2 regions of the Vreelandella vilamensis genome follow, and region 2 is predicted to be linked to the other one. Evidence: predicted binding sites of a transcription regulator. Region 2 holds the regulator's gene; the other holds the start of a gene.
What was found. The regulator FNR, encoded in region 2, switches genes on or off when oxygen is low (the NO sensors DNR and NnrR bind a similar motif). The targets are predictions, from matches to a motif close to TTGATNTANATCAA.

Region 1 (3,885 bases), on a different contig from region 2:
TCTCCTGACCTTGTGGGTCTAACACTTCTAAGGCAACCGGCTCAGCATTCGGGCGCGTGACAAAGCGCTCGTCCATACCGAGATAGAAGACCTGGGGCACGGTGTTTTTTTCCGGCTGTAACACCATCAGCTCATCACGGTAGTCGGCGATCATGCGGCTAATCTGACTTTCTGGGTTACGCATATCGCCGATGATCCGCGCGCCGCCCACACAACTTTCAACACACGCAGGCAATAAGCCGGCTTCTAAGCGGTGAGCGCAGAACGTGCACTTATCAGCGGTTTGGGTTTTATCGTTGATAAAACGGGCGTCATAAGGGCAGGCGTTGACGCAGTAGGCGCAGCCGACACAGCGGTCGCTATCCACTACCACGATGCCGTCGCGCTGTTGATAAGTTGCTTCAACCGGGCAAACGGGGACGCAAGGCGGATTCTCACAGTGATTGCACAGCCTGGGCAGCATAAAGGTGGCGAGTTCGCCGTTCTCTTGATTCTCGACTTCATATTGCGCCACGGTGGTGCGAAATTTACCCAGCGGGGCGTCGTTTTCGATATGGCACGACACCGTACACGCCTGGCAACCGATGCACTGACGCAGGTCAATCAGCATGCCGTAGCGTTTATTGGGGTCGCCTTCACGGCGAAGCGGCTGTTGATTAATGCCAGCTTGGGCAACGCTTGCCAGCGGCACGAATGCCGCTCCCGCACTGAGGCGGGCGAGTTGACCAAGTAGCGAGCGGCGGATGGGATCCATAGCGCCTCCTGAACGTTGCAGAGGATCGCTCTGCGGGGTGAAACGTTGGGTTAGCGTTCAGGATAGGGGGTGTGACGTAGACAAAAGTTGATACGCATCAATAGCTTATGCCGGGTTTTTTAATGCTCCCTTAATCTTGTGAGTAAGAGGTTGATTGCTAACAAAAAAAGCCAACCGCATGGCGGTTGGCTTTTACCCGATGAGGGGCTCTTTTTCAGGGCGCGTTAATGCAGTGGCGCCTCCGTCTCTAATGTGCGACGCAAATCGTAGAGTTCTTCTACGTTAAGGTGCTCAAGTCTTCCGGCGAGAAGATCGCTGACCTTCTGCACCGGTAGACCCGCCCGTCGAGCAATGTCACGGCTGCCGAGATCGGAGACGGCGATAAGGCGGATAATAATACGCATTAGACGCGTACGTTTTTCTAACTCCCTGACGTCAAGTTCGTCAGGGCAGCTTCGCGGAGGGTCAGTCAATTCCGCATTTGCATATGAGCGTGCCGTACTCATGAGGCTCCATCAGGTCTGAAATGACATCGATACAATGCCGCTTAGTGTCAGGCTTTTCAATACCTGTGAGCGGTAAATTTGATGTTCTTTGAAAGCGCCCGCATGGGGGTGTGCTCTGGTAGACTATCGGCCTTATTTTTAACGTGGCGTTAAAATCGCCGAGGAGTCAAAAATGTCGTCAAACAGCGCGCCCAAAGTGGGGGTGATTATGGGATCTAAATCGGATTGGCCTGTCATGGAGCATGCCGCTGCCATGCTCGATCGGCTAGGCGTGGCGTATGAAACGCGCGTGGTGTCGGCGCACCGCACACCCGATCTACTGTTTGATTACGCTAAAGGCGCGGCTGAGCGAGGGCTACAGGTCATTGTCGCCGGTGCCGGTGGTGCCGCGCACTTGCCGGGTATGGTGGCTTCGCAAACGCCGTTGCCTGTGTTGGGTGTGCCGGTGGAGTCGAAGGCGTTGAAAGGGCTCGACTCACTGCTTTCTATTGCGCAAATGCCCGGTGGTATCGCCGTGGGAACCTTGGCGATTGGCAAAGCGGGCGCGACCAACGCCGGTTTGCTGGCCGCGCAAATCGTGGGCTTGCAAGACCCCGCCGTGCGCGAGGCCGTCGACGCATTCCGGGCGGAACAAACTCGCACCGTGCTCGATAACCCTGACCCGCGCCCTGACGCAGAATAAAGGAGGCGACTATGAATATTGGCGTCTTAGGCGCAGGCCAACTCGGGCGTATGCTGGCGCTAGCGGGTTATCCGCTGGGCAACCGCTTCACCTTTTTGGATACCACCGGCAAGCCGAGCGCCGGTATCGGTGACGTGATCATTGACCCTGATAACCAGCATTTAGCGGAGTTTCTCGCTAACGTCGATGTCGTGACGTACGAGTTCGAGCATCTGCCGGTCACGCTTGTGCGCGAAATCGAAAAGCACAAACCGGTCTACCCCAGCAGTCGTGCCATTGAGGTATGCCAAAACCGCGTGGAAGAGAAAGCGCTGTTTGATCGGCTGAACATTCCCACGCCGGCGTATCGTGTGGTGGAAAGCGCCGAGCAACTAGAGGCTGCCGCCCGCGAGCTGGGCTGCCCAGTGGTGGCGAAATCGGTCACCGAAGGCTACGACGGTAAAGGCCAAGCCGTGCTGAAAACGCCGTCCCAGGCGCGTGAGGCGTGGGCTAGCATCAATCATACGCAACTCATTGTTGAAGCTTTCGTCGATTTTGCCCGTGAAGTCTCGATGATTGCTGTGCGAGGCCGTGACGGCGAGGTCAAGTTCTACCCTATGGCGGAAAACCAGCACGTTGACGGCATTTTGCGCTACTCGGTGGCGCCACTTCCGGACCTTGACGCGGCGGTACAGCAGACAGCGGATAATTACATTCGCGCGCTGCTTGATGAGCTCGACTATGTGGGCGTGCTGGCGCTGGAGCTGTTTCAGACCCGCGATGGTAGCTTGTTAGCCAACGAGATGGCGCCGCGTGTCCACAATTCCGGCCATTGGACCATGAACGGTGCGGTCACCAGCCAATTTGAAAATCACTTACGCGCGGTGCAAGGCTTGCCGCTGGGTGACACAAGTGCCATCGCGCCGACCTGCATGGTGAATGTGATCGGCCGAGAGCCGCAAAGCGCCGAGGTGCTGCGTATCGAAAACGCGCACCTGCACCGCTACGACAAGAGTGAACGGGCCGGGCGCAAGCTGGCGCACATCAATCTCGTGGCTAGCAGCCACGCGGAATTGCTCAACCGAGTTCAGGCGTGCGCGGCTTTGCTACCCGATGCCCCGGCACCTGCCTTTCATTTTGTGCCCTAACGAGCATGTCGTTGGCATTTGCTTCTGTTTTGCGCTAAACATAGTTGACTATCTGGTCAAGCCGACTGAGGGGCGGCTTGAATTGTCTAATGTGTTTTGAATGAGAAGTTTTGGCTGAGATGTTCGACTTAAACATTTTTTCTGAAGGCCTATCGTCTTTGGTATAAAACTTTTAGCTTTTGGTATAAAACAATAAGCATTGATCGAATATTAGCGTCGGATGTCAGTGCATAAAAAACGGAGTTTGTATGCCTAACGCTTTATTCACTGCGACAGCGTCAGGGTTGCGCAGTGATTTTCGCCGTGACCACCATGTCACGCTCAAGCGGCTTCGTAGTGAAAAAGTGTGCCTACTGTACGACAAGTTTTGGCAGCCGGTGCTGACTAGCGTAATCGCGGCAATTTTGCTGGTAGCCGCGATGTGGCCGGTCGTGTCAGCGGAGATATTGCTAGGCTGGTTGGGTGCAGTGGCCTTGGTGTCTGCGCTCCGTTTGGGTATTGCGTACCGCTACCATCAACTGCCTGTCATGCAGCAGCAATGCAAGCGCTGGCTGTGGCGGTTCAGTGCCGGAGCCATCGCCGCTGGCTGCGTGTGGGGAGCGGGAAGCTGGTTACTGTTTACGCCGCAACACAGCAGCCAAGTCGCGGCACTTGCTATTGTGATGGCGGGTATTGCCGCAGGAGGCGTGATTACGCTTTCCGCTGTGTGGTGGGTGGCGCTTGGGTTTGTGCTGCCTATTATGCTGCCCCTTTTAGTGCAGTTTTTCTTGCTTGGTACGCCCCTGGCACTGTTGATTGGAACAATGCTTGTGCTTT
Region 2 (3,885 bases):
GAACACGGGGTGCTCAGTGTGGCGGCAGTCCCTTTTACTCAGCGGACGATTAAAACCAGCGATGCTTATGTCATGACGCTGTTGCCTTCTGAAGCGGCTGTGCGCCAATTCTCCTTGATGCTGTCGCAGCGCCAACATCAGTTACAGCATGTGCCACAGCGTACCGAGATCATGGATGAAACAAACCTGGGGGAGCTAGTGGCCCATATAGGTAACCGGCCGCTTTTGGGCTGGGGGTTGCGCCGTCAACTTAGTTTGCTCAACCAGGCGTTAAATACTCACTTAGACTTCACCCTGCCCAATGCGCAGGTCGATCTTGATTTGTTCAACCGGCGCGAGCTGCAGCGTCGCCAGCCCTGTATTGACCCGCCGGTAAGCCTTCGCCACGCGGCGGCACGCTTTCGAATTCCACTTTATTCTTTCAGTAGCTTGCTGGATCAAGCGAGCGCCAGCGCACTGCTGTATCAGCGGCTACAGCGCTTGACGGATTAGCCCTGCGCAGTAGCGGGAGACGTCTGCGTTTGGCGCTGAGTGCTGTTAGAATAGCCGCCGTTTTCTTCTTACCGGCAGTGATATCGCTATGCAACACGTTGACCATTTCGACCCGACCGTTTCTGCAACACCACGCGCGGCGCCTGGTAAGCCCAATGCGGGGGATGCCAAGCAGAAACGCGAATTTAATAAGCTGCAAAAGCGCCTGCGCCGCGAAGTCGGCAACGCGATTATCGATTACCGTATGATCGATGAAGGCGACAAGGTCATGGTGTGTTTGAGCGGGGGCAAAGATAGCTACACTATGCTTGAGATTTTGCGCAATTTGCAGCGCAATGCGCCGGTCAATTTTTCGCTGGTGGCGGTGAATCTGGACCAAAAACAGCCGGGTTTCCCTGAACATGTTCTGCCTGATTATCTTGATCAGCTAGGTGTTGCGTATCATATTTTGGAACGTGATACCTATTCGGTGGTGAAGGAGAAAACGCCCGAAGGTAAAACGACCTGCGCACTTTGCTCGCGTCTGCGGCGTGGTTCGCTTTACGGTTTTGCCGAAGAGATTGGCGCGACTAAAGTGGCCTTGGGGCACCATCGGGAAGATATTCTAGAAACGCTTTTTTTGAATATGTTTTTTGGGGGGAGTTTAAAGGCCATGCCGCCGAAACTGCTTTCGGATGACGGTAAAAACATGGTCATTCGGCCTTTGGCGTACTGCAAAGAGGCTGATATCGCTGAATTTTCCCGCCTAATGGCATTTCCTATTATTCCCTGCAATTTGTGCGGTTCCCAGCCCAATATGCAGCGTCAAATCGTGAAAGAAATGCTTGCCGAGTGGGATAAAAAGCACCCTGGGCGTTTGGAAAGCATGTTTAAAGCAGTAACTAATGTGGCGCCATCACAGCTTGCTGACCGCGAACTCTTTGATTTTGCTGGCTTGGAAGCAAAACAGGCCGATCTGATGGCCGATCGTATTCGCGCGTTTAATGTGAGCTAACGTCCGCTTCTTCTTCTTCGGAAAGGCAAATTAAACGCGGCATATCGAGAATATTGACCTCTCGGCCTGAGACGGCAACGACGTCTTGGTTTTGAAACCGGCTTAAAATGCGGCTAACGGTTTCGACAGCGAGGCCTAGATAGTTGCCGATATCGGCTCGTGACATCGAAAGTCGAAAACTATAAGGCGAGTAGCCGCGGCGTCGAAAGCGGTCTGACAGCGTAATCAAAAAACTGGCTAACCGTTGGTCGGCGGTTTTTCGGGAGAGTAAGCGCATCATGCGACGATCATCACGCAGCTCTTTACTCATGCTGCGGTACAGCTGGCCACGCAGCTCCGGCAGCTCTTCTGAGAGCAAGTCCAAGCGATCAAACGGGATTTCACAGACGGTTGTCGTTTCCAAGGCGATTACGCTGCCGGGGTAGTGCTCTTCATCGATACCGTCTAGCCCGACAAGTTCGCTGGGCAAATAAAAGTTGGTGAGCTGATCGTTGCCGCCCCCTTCCGTGGTGAGCTGCTTTAGGCTGCCCGAACGTACGGCGAATACGCTAGTAAAGGTATCGCCTTGGCGAAATAGCGGTTCGCCCTTTTTAAGTGGTGCCCGACGTCGAATGATGGCATCAAACTGACTGACATCGTCTAATTCTAGTGCCAAGGGTAAGCACAGCGAACTCAAGCTACAGGTTTGACAACGAGCCTCTTGTAACAAGGGGCGTCGACGGCTAATAGATTCCGACATGCGTTCCTCCATGAAAAATGATCTTTCTCATTATGAGAGGAACGGCACGCCGACGACAAGCGTAATCACGAATCCATCAGTGATTCGGCTTGCGATTAGAAGGTCAGATGGGCTGTTGGCATATCCACTTCATAAGATTCGTGAATAGCGTTTCGTCGTATCACCGGGTAAATGCGCGTCAAACGCCATGGCCAAGTGGCGAATCAATAACCGCCCAATAGGGGTAGCCCGCAGGATGTTACCCTCATGCACGACTAAGCCGTCTCGCTCAGCGTCTTCTAAACGCGCAAACGTATCAGCAAAATAGCGAGGCGCATCAATGTTCCAGCGCTGGCTAACGGCGGCAAAGTCGATCTGCATATCACACATCAAGCGTTCAATGACATCGCGACGAATCAAATCGTCTTGGCTCAAGCGTAACCCTTTTACCGTGGCGAGTTGTCCCGCATCTAACGCCTGCTCATAGCGGGCGAGGTCGGTAGGGTTTTGCGCGTATACGTCATTCACCCGTGAAATCGCCGAGACGCCAAGGCCCACTAAGTCGCATTGAGCATGGCTTGAGTAGCCTTGGAAGTTGCGCTGCAGAGTGCCTTCACGCTGCGCCACGGCGAGACTGTCATCCGGGCGAGCGAAGTGATCCATGCCGATGTGAACGTAACCGGCCTGCGTCAGCATGTCGATCGTGGTATGTAAAATCGCAAGTTTTTCTTCTGCGCTTGGCAGGTCATCGTCTTTGATGCGCCGCTGGGGGGGGAAACGCTGGGGCATGTGGGCATAGTTAAACACCGAAAGGCGCGCAGGATTTAACTCAATGACTTGACGTAGCGTGTCGGCAAAGCTTTCCTGGGTTTGATGGGGCAAGCCGTAAATCAAATCCAAATTAAGCGAGCGAAAGCCTAGTCGGTGCGCCTCATCCATCAGTGTTTCAGTGAGTACCCGTGGCTGAATACGGTTGATGGCTTTCTGTACCACGGGGTTTAAGTCTTGTACGCCGAGACTGATACGATTAAACCCTAACGTCTGCAAATGGCGTAGGGTAAAAACGTCCGCTTCTCGTGGATCAATCTCGATGGCGTAGTCACGATCAGGCGAAGAGGAGAGGCCAAAGCGAGCATCTAGCCTGTCGATTAAATCGCTCATCTGGTCTAGGGTAAGAAACGTTGGTGTGCCGCCGCCCCAATGTAGCTGCTCAACACTGCGCGATGTGTCTAGGTGGCGGGAGGTAAGCACCATTTCGCGGTCCAGCCGAGACAGATAGGGCTCTGCTAACTGCGTGTTTTTGGTCGCTATTTTGTTGCAGGCGCAATAAAAGCAAATTTTGCGGCAAAACGGGACGTGCACATACAGTGATAACGCGCGGTCAGTCTGATTGCTGCGCTCAAGGGCGGCGGTGAAGTCCTCAGCGCCGAACTGCTCGTGAAATGAAAGTGCCGTCGGGTAAGAGGTGTAGCGTGGGCCGCTTTTGTCGTAGCGGCGCAATAACTCTTCATCCCAGGCAGCGGGTTGGGGCGCTGCAGTGTCAAAAGGCGAAGAAGCAGCGTGGGCGTAAACGGCCATGAAGAGGGCTCCGGTGCAATGATGATGGCCCTATCCTAGCGCTGTGCTGTTATGAAGGAGTTGAGCTACGTCAATGAAGCGTTGATGTACACCCTTACTTATA

Region 1: a site for FNR is predicted at 842-855, ahead of dsrO (sulfate reduction electron transfer complex DsrMKJOP subunit DsrO). Genes of this name have one in related genera too.

What each region holds. Positions count from the first base shown of each region.
Region 1 covers NZ_JARWAN010000025.1:30,972-34,856, reverse strand. Annotated here, with positions in the region: gene dsrO (sulfate reduction electron transfer complex DsrMKJOP subunit DsrO) at 1-754, opposite strand, end outside; gene QC823_RS13640 (XRE family transcriptional regulator) at 979-1,260, opposite strand; gene purE (5-(carboxyamino)imidazole ribonucleotide mutase) at 1,433-1,942, shown strand; gene QC823_RS13630 (5-(carboxyamino)imidazole ribonucleotide synthase) at 1,954-3,069, shown strand; gene QC823_RS13625 (sensor domain-containing diguanylate cyclase) at 3,318-3,885, shown strand, end outside.
Region 2 covers NZ_JARWAN010000001.1:133,916-137,800, forward strand. Annotated here, with positions in the region: gene QC823_RS00600 (3'-5' exonuclease family protein) at 1-492, shown strand, start outside; gene ttcA (tRNA 2-thiocytidine(32) synthetase TtcA) at 581-1,486, shown strand; gene fnr (fumarate/nitrate reduction transcriptional regulator Fnr) at 1,473-2,225, opposite strand; gene hemN (oxygen-independent coproporphyrinogen III oxidase) at 2,355-3,782, opposite strand.